One region of the Streptomyces sp. NPDC002926 genome, then DNA from elsewhere that is predicted to be linked to it. Evidence: predicted binding sites of a transcription regulator. Region 1 holds the regulator's gene; the other holds the start of a gene.

Region 1 (3,407 bases):
CCAGCCGGGCGCGGCCCCGAAGGACGAGACGGCGACCGACGAGGAGAGCGGTGGCCCGGAAGAGGGCTGACGCAATGATCATCCGAGAGGAGGGACGTCGATGAGCACGAAGGACTTCGTCGAGAAGGACTACTACAAGGTTCTCGGCGTCCCGAAGGATGCCACCGAGGCCGAGATCAAGAAGGCGTACCGGAAGCTCGCGCGCGAGTTCCACCCGGACGCCAACAAGGGCGACGCCAAGGCCGAGGGTCGCTTCAAGGAGATCTCCGAGGCCAACGACATCCTCGGCGATCCCAAGCGGCGCAAGGAGTACGACGAGGCGCGCGCCCTCTTCGGCAACGGTGGCTTCCGGCCGGGTCCCGGCGGCCCCGGCGGCACTTTCAACTTCGACCTGGGCGACCTCTTCGGAGGCGCCCAGGGCGGGACGCAGAGTGGCGCCGGAGGCTTCGGCGGCGGTCTCGGCGATGTGTTCGGCGGCCTGTTCAACCGTGGCGCCGCCGGCACGGGTACGCGTACCCAGCCGCGCCGTGGCCAGGACATCGAGTCCGAGGTGACGCTCAGCTTCACCGAGGCGGTGGACGGGGCCACGGTCCCGCTGCGGATGTCCAGTTCGGCGGCGTGCAAGGCGTGTTCGGGCACCGGCGACAGAAACGGTACGCCTCGGGTGTGCCCGACCTGTGTCGGCACCGGCCAGGTCTCGCGCGGCGGCAGCGGCTCCTTCTCGCTCACCGACCCGTGCGTGGACTGCAAGGGCCGCGGTCTGATCGCACAGGACCCCTGCGACGTCTGCAAGGGCAGCGGGCGCGCCCGCTCCTCGCGCACCATGCAGGTCCGTATCCCCGCGGGCGTCTCCGACGGCCAGCGGATCCGGCTGCGCGGCAAGGGCGCACCGGGCGAACGAGGCGGCCCGGCCGGCGACCTGTATGTCGTCGTACATGTCGGTGCCCACTCCGTCTTCGGCCGAAAGGGCGACAACCTCACGGTCACGGTGCCCGTCAGCTACGTGGAGGCGGCGCTCGGCGGCGAGGTGAAGGTGCCGACCCTCGGCGGTCCCCCGGTCACGCTGAAACTGCCCGCCGGGACGCCCAACGGCCGTACGATGCGTGCCCGCGGCAAGGGTGCGGTCCGCAAGGACGGCACCCGCGGCGACCTGCTGGTCACCGTCGAGGTCGCGGTCCCCCAGGAGCTGAGCGACAAGGCGAGGGAAGCGCTGGAGGCCTACCGCGAAGCCACCGCGGAGGAGGACCCGCGGGCCGAGCTGTTCCAGGCCGCGAAGGGAGCATGAGGCAATGGACGGACGTCGCCGACAGTATTCAGCTGTCAGCAGGGCTTACGAACTGACCGACGAGTCGCCGGTGTACGTGATCTCGGTGGCGGCGCAGCTCTCGGGTCTGCATCCGCAGACCCTGCGGCAGTACGACCGGTTGGGTCTGGTCTCGCCGGACCGTACGGCAGGCCGGGGCCGGCGCTACTCCGCCCGCGACATCGAACTGCTGCGCACCGTCCAGCAGTTGTCGCAGAACGAGGGCATCAACCTGGCCGGGATCAAGCGCATCATCGAACTGGAGAACCAGGTGGCGGCCCTCCAGCAGCGGGTGGTCGAGCTGTCGGCGGCCGTGGACGGCGCGGCGGCGGCGATGCAGCAGCGCGAGGCGCAGGTGCATGCCTCCTACCGGCGCGATCTGGTGCCGTACCAGGATGTGCAGCAGGCGAGCGCGCTGGTGGTCTGGCGGCCCAAGCGTCCCGAGTAGCGCCGGAGTCGTGTCCCGAGCAGAACCGCAGTTGTGCGGCTGAGGGGCCGGAGAGCGAGTCGCTCTCCGGCCCCTCAGCCGTGTGAAACATGTGACGGGACGCCAGCTTCTTACGTTCCCTTCTCGCTGCGGCGTTCCCAATGCAAACGGTCCCGCCGGCCGCCCCGCTGTCCCGGGCCTCAGCCCTCGTGCTCCAGAATCCCCGACTGCGCGATGAGATAGCCGAGTTGGGTCCGGCTGCCGCTGCCCAGCGCGGAGCCCAGCTTGGCGATATGGGCACGGCAGGTACGGACGTTCATGCCGAGCCGCCGGGCGATGGCCTCGTCCACATGGCCCTCGACCAGCAGCTTGGCGATCGAGCGCTGGACGCCTGTGATGCCGTCCAGCGGTGGGCCGTAGGAGACCTGCTCCTCCCACGGGATGCCGTGCAGCCAGAACTGCTCGAAGACGCCGACGAGATACTCGACGATTCCCTTGTGCCGTAGCTCAAGTGCCGAGAGTCTGTCGCTACTTGCCGGTATGAACGCCACTTTCCGGTCGACAATGATCAGCCGGTCGATGATCTCCTCGAGCGTGCGCACCTCCACGCCGGACGGGCCGACCTGCTCCATGTAGGAGAGTGTGGCCGGGTGGTGGCGGGCCGTGTGCTGGTAGAGCGTCCGCATCCGTACGCCGCGGTCGATCAGCGGCTCCACGCGGCGCAGAGCCTTCTCCAGGATGTGCGGCTGCCGCCCGCTGCCGGGCTGCACCGTGAGGAGCTCCTCCGAACACTCTGCGGTGACCTGGTCAAGGGTTGTGTTGATGCGGTTGAGACCCTCGAGGACGGTGATCCCTTGTGGGACGGTGGAGTTCTGAGCACTGAACGCCATGAATGGCTCAAGTGCGTCGGTCAGAGCGACAGTTCGACGTCGGCGCTCTTGGATCTCCCGCTCGATGGGGTGTATCAGCTGTGTCAGCGCAGTGGTCGGTGGAACCGGACGGAGCCACTGAGCGTCGTCGGGATCCGGATGCAGCAGGGCGAGATCGAAGAGGCAGGGTGTGGGTTCCGCCTCTGACCGGGCTATTCGCCCGGTCCGCAGAGCGGTGATGTAGAGAACCTTCCCCGCTTCGCACAGCTCGCCGTCTGCGTGAGGGTGTCCCGTTTCGCCCTCCTTCGATGACATATGCACCCCCTCAGGCTCCTGCATTACAGGAACATGATGCCTGCCGTCGCTGGTGCAAGCGTTCGGAGTGAGACATCGTCTTATGCGCGGGGGAGGAGGAATGATCAAAAGAGGTGGAGATCACCCATGTCTAGGACGCTTCGTGCTCTTTGTGCTCTTGCCATAGCGGCGGCCGCGCTCGGTGCGGTGGCTTCCGGCGAGCCCTCCTGGGGTAGCTCTCCCGCCGGCGCGGTGACGGCAGCCCCTGGCGAACCTTCGTGGGGCTTCGCTCCCGCGGACGCTGTGGCAGCAACGCCCGGTGAGCCCTCCTGGGGTGTCGTCGCGGCAGACGCGGTGCGTACTCCTGGTGAGCCTTCCTGGGGTGTGGCGCCGGCAGATGCCGCGGTTACTCCTGGTGAGCCTTCCTGGGGTGTCGCTCCGGCCCGCACGGACGCATGACCGTTCCACCGGACGACCGGGTCTTCCGGCGTGAAATGGCTACGGCCTACCGATC
Region 2 (3,407 bases), on a different contig from region 1:
GCGACACCTCTCCGGTCATCGCCACATCCGTACGCACCTGGCGTCCGGACAGCAGCGACGCGAGCGCCGTCGTCATCGTGATGCCCGCGCTCGGGCCGTCCTTGGGGACCGCGCCCGCCGGGAAGTGGATATGCGCGCCCCGGTCCTTGAGATCGGCCACCGGAAGCTCCAGTTCCGCGCCGTGCGAGCGCAGGAAGCTCAATGCGATCTGCGCGGACTCCTTCATCACGTCGCCGAGCTGGCCGGTGAGGGTCAGTCCCGCCGCGCCCGTCTCCGGGTCGGCCAGCGAGGCCTCGACGAACAGGACGTCGCCGCCCGCGCCGGTGACCGCGAGGCCGGTGGCCACGCCGGGCACCGCCGTACGGCGCTCGGCCGGGTCCTGAGCGGACTCGGGCACATGGTGCGGCCGTCCGATCAGACCGCGCAGCTGCTCCGCGCCGATCGTGAACGGCAGCTCCCGCTCGCCCAGTTCGTGCTGGGACGCCACCTTCCGCAGCAGCCTGGCCACCGAACGCTCCAGGTTGCGTACGCCCGCTTCCCGGGTGTACTCGCCGGCCAGCCTGCGCAGCGCCGAGTCGTCCAGGGTCACCTCGCCGGACTCCAGCCCCGCCCGCTCCAGCTGGCGCGGCAGCAGGTGGTCCCTGGCGATGACGACCTTCTCGTCCTCGGTGTAGCCGTCGAGCCTGACCAGCTCCATCCGGTCGAGCAGCGCCTCCGGGATGGCTTCCAGGACGTTCGCCGTGGCCAGGAACACCACGTCGGACAGGTCGAGTTCGACCTCCAGGTAGTGATCACGGAAGGTGTGGTTCTGCGCCGGGTCCAGGACTTCGAGCAGCGCCGCGGCCGGGTCGCCGCGGAAGTCGGAGCCGACCTTGTCGATCTCGTCGAGCAGGACGACCGGATTCATCGAACCGGCCTCCTTGATGGCGCGGACGATACGGCCGGGCAGCGCGCCGACGTACGTGCGCCGGTGGCCGCGGATCTCCGCCTCGTCCCGTACGCCGCCGAGCGCGACCCGGACGAACTTCCGGCCCATGGCGTGCGCCACGGACTCGCCGAGTGAGGTCTTGCCGACGCCGGGCGGGCCGACGAGCGCGAGCACCGCGCCCCCGCGCCGGCCGCCGACCACACCGAGCCCCCGGTCGGCGCGCCGCTTGCGCACCGCCAGGTATTCGGTGATCCGCTCCTTCACGTCCTGCAGACCGGCGTGCTCGGCGTCCAGGATCGCCTTGGCGCCCTGGATGTCGTGCTCGGCAGTGTCATCGGTCCGCTCGTTCCAGGGCAGCTCCAGGACGGTGTCGAGCCAGGTGCGGATCCAGGAGCCCTCGGGGCTCTGATCGCTGGAGCGCTCCAGCTTCTCGACCTCCTTGAGGGCGGCTTCCCGCACCTTCTCGGGGAGATCGGCGGCCTCGACGCGCGTGCGGTAGTCGTCGGACTCGTCCGCGGCGTCGGTGGCCCCGTTGAGCTCGCGCAGCTCCTTGCGTACGGCCTCGAGCTGACGGCGCAGCAGGAATTCGCGCTGCTGCTTGTCGACACCCTCCTGGACGTCCTTGGCGATGGCCTCGGCGACGTCCTGCTCGGCGAGGTGTTCGCGCAGCTGTTCGGTGGCGAGCTGGAGCCGGGCCACCGGGTCGGCGGTCTCGAGCAGTTCGATCTTCTGAGTGGTGGTGAGGAACGGCGAGTAGCCGGAGTTGTCGGCGAGCTGCGAGACATCGTCGATCTGCTGGACCCGGTCCACGACCTGCCATGCGCCGCGCTTCTTCAGCCAACTGGTGGCGAGCGCCTTGTACTCCTTGACGAGGTCGGCGACCGAGCCCGGCAGGGGTTCGGGCGCGCTCTCGTCGATCCGGGCGCCCTCGACCCAGAGCGCGGCGCCGGGTCCTGTGGTGCCCGCGCCGATCTTCACCCGGCCGCGGCCCCGGATGAGCGCGCCGGGGTCGCCGTCGGAGAGTCTGCCGACCTGCTCGACGGTCCCGAGCACACCGGTGCCGGCATAGGAGCCGTCGATGCGCGGAACAAGAAGCACGGTCGGCTTGCTCGCACCGCTGGACCGGGCGGCAGCTTGGGCGGCCTCCACCGCGGCACGCACTTCGTTGTCGGACAGGTCGAGCGGCACCACCATTCCGGGCAGCACGACCTCGTCGTCGAGCGGCAGCACGGGCAAGGTGAGCGGTGTGGACGTCGAGGCCATGATCTCCCCTTTGGCAGTCAAGTTGAGCTTTATGGACTCAATGCACGGAGCCCCGGAGATGTTCCCTCGGGCCTGTTCGCTGTCAGCGATCAGCTCTCGCCGAGTCGCGACCGTCGCGATGTAATGGATGAATGCGAATAGCACCTATTACTGATCCCGACTGCTGCCCGAGGAGTACGGATGCCCTTCGAGTCCACCGCCGAGACCGTCCGGGCCTGGGTCCACGGTTGGGCCGCCTCGCGCGGCGCCGCGGATCCCGTCGCCGAACCCTGGGGGTTCAGCATCGACGTGGGCCAGGTCAAACACGCCAGGCGGCATGTTCTGACCGCCGACGACGAGGCGACCGTCCGCAAGATCGCCGACACGGTCGCGGCCCCGAGCATCTGGCTCAAGGTGTTCGCCGACCCCGCGTCCGTCCTTTCCTGGGCCGGACCGGACTGGCGGGTCGACGACCCCGGCTGGCTGATGTGGGCCGAGCTCCGCCGTACCGAGACCGCCGTGCCCGACGGCTACGCCCTCAGGACGTGGTCCCGCGGCGGCGTCACCCGAGCCCTGGTGGTCGCGGCGGACGGCTCGTTCGCCGCCCGCGGCCAGATCGCGCCGACCGGCGCAACCGCCGTCGCCGACCAGGTGGAGACCTCACCCGCGCACCGGCGCAACGGGCTCGGCAGCCTGGTGATGCGCACGCTCCACAACGCGGCGGTCGAGCAGGGCGCCGGCATCGGCGTGCTGGGCGCGACGCGCGACGGACGGGCGCTGTACGAGTCGCTGGGCTGGCGGACGCAGGCCCCGCTGGTCAGCCTCTACTTCGACCCGTCCGCCTGACGCGTACGCCCGACCGGCCGGCCCGTACGCCTGACCGGCCGGGGTGCCGGAGGCGATACTGCGGACACGTACTGGTGCGGTACGGACGACAGGTGGACGCATGCGACTGATCACACGGGCTCGGTGCGGTACCGCGGGCGTGCTGCTGGCGGCCGTCCTGGCGGCGGGGTGCGCGGGGGGCGGCGGCGCCGGGTCGCCGAGCCCCGCGGAATCAGCGGGCACCTCGCCCGCACCGCCGGCCTCGGCCGCCACCGCGACCCCGGCCTCGACCCCGGCCTCCGCCTCTGCCTCGGCCTCGGCGAATCCCGCTCCGGCGCGGCCACTGGTCGGGGTGACGGTCACCGGCGGTATCGCCGGCGTTCACAACACGCTGCTGGTCCAGGACGACGGC

What was found. The regulator HspR, encoded in region 1, represses chaperone genes until heat shock. The targets are predictions, from matches to a motif close to TTGAGNNNNNNNNNCTCAA.
Positions count from the first base shown of each region.
Region 2: lon (endopeptidase La) is a predicted target of HspR. The motif match lies at 2,214-2,232, and genes of this name have one in related genera.

Region 1 is NZ_JBSFUK010000002.1:510,739-514,145, forward strand. It holds gene grpE (nucleotide exchange factor GrpE) at 1-70, shown strand, start outside; gene dnaJ (molecular chaperone DnaJ) at 101-1,285, shown strand; gene ACWDZ6_RS05650 (heat shock protein transcriptional repressor HspR) at 1,290-1,751, shown strand; gene ACWDZ6_RS05655 (helix-turn-helix transcriptional regulator) at 1,931-2,914, opposite strand; gene ACWDZ6_RS05660 (Rieske (2Fe-2S) protein) at 3,349-3,407, shown strand, end outside.
Region 2 is NZ_JBSFUK010000004.1:147,535-150,941, forward strand. It holds gene lon (endopeptidase La) at 1-2,191, opposite strand, end outside; gene ACWDZ6_RS09785 (GNAT family N-acetyltransferase) at 2,372-3,016, shown strand; gene ACWDZ6_RS09790 (protealysin inhibitor emfourin) at 3,117-3,407, shown strand, end outside.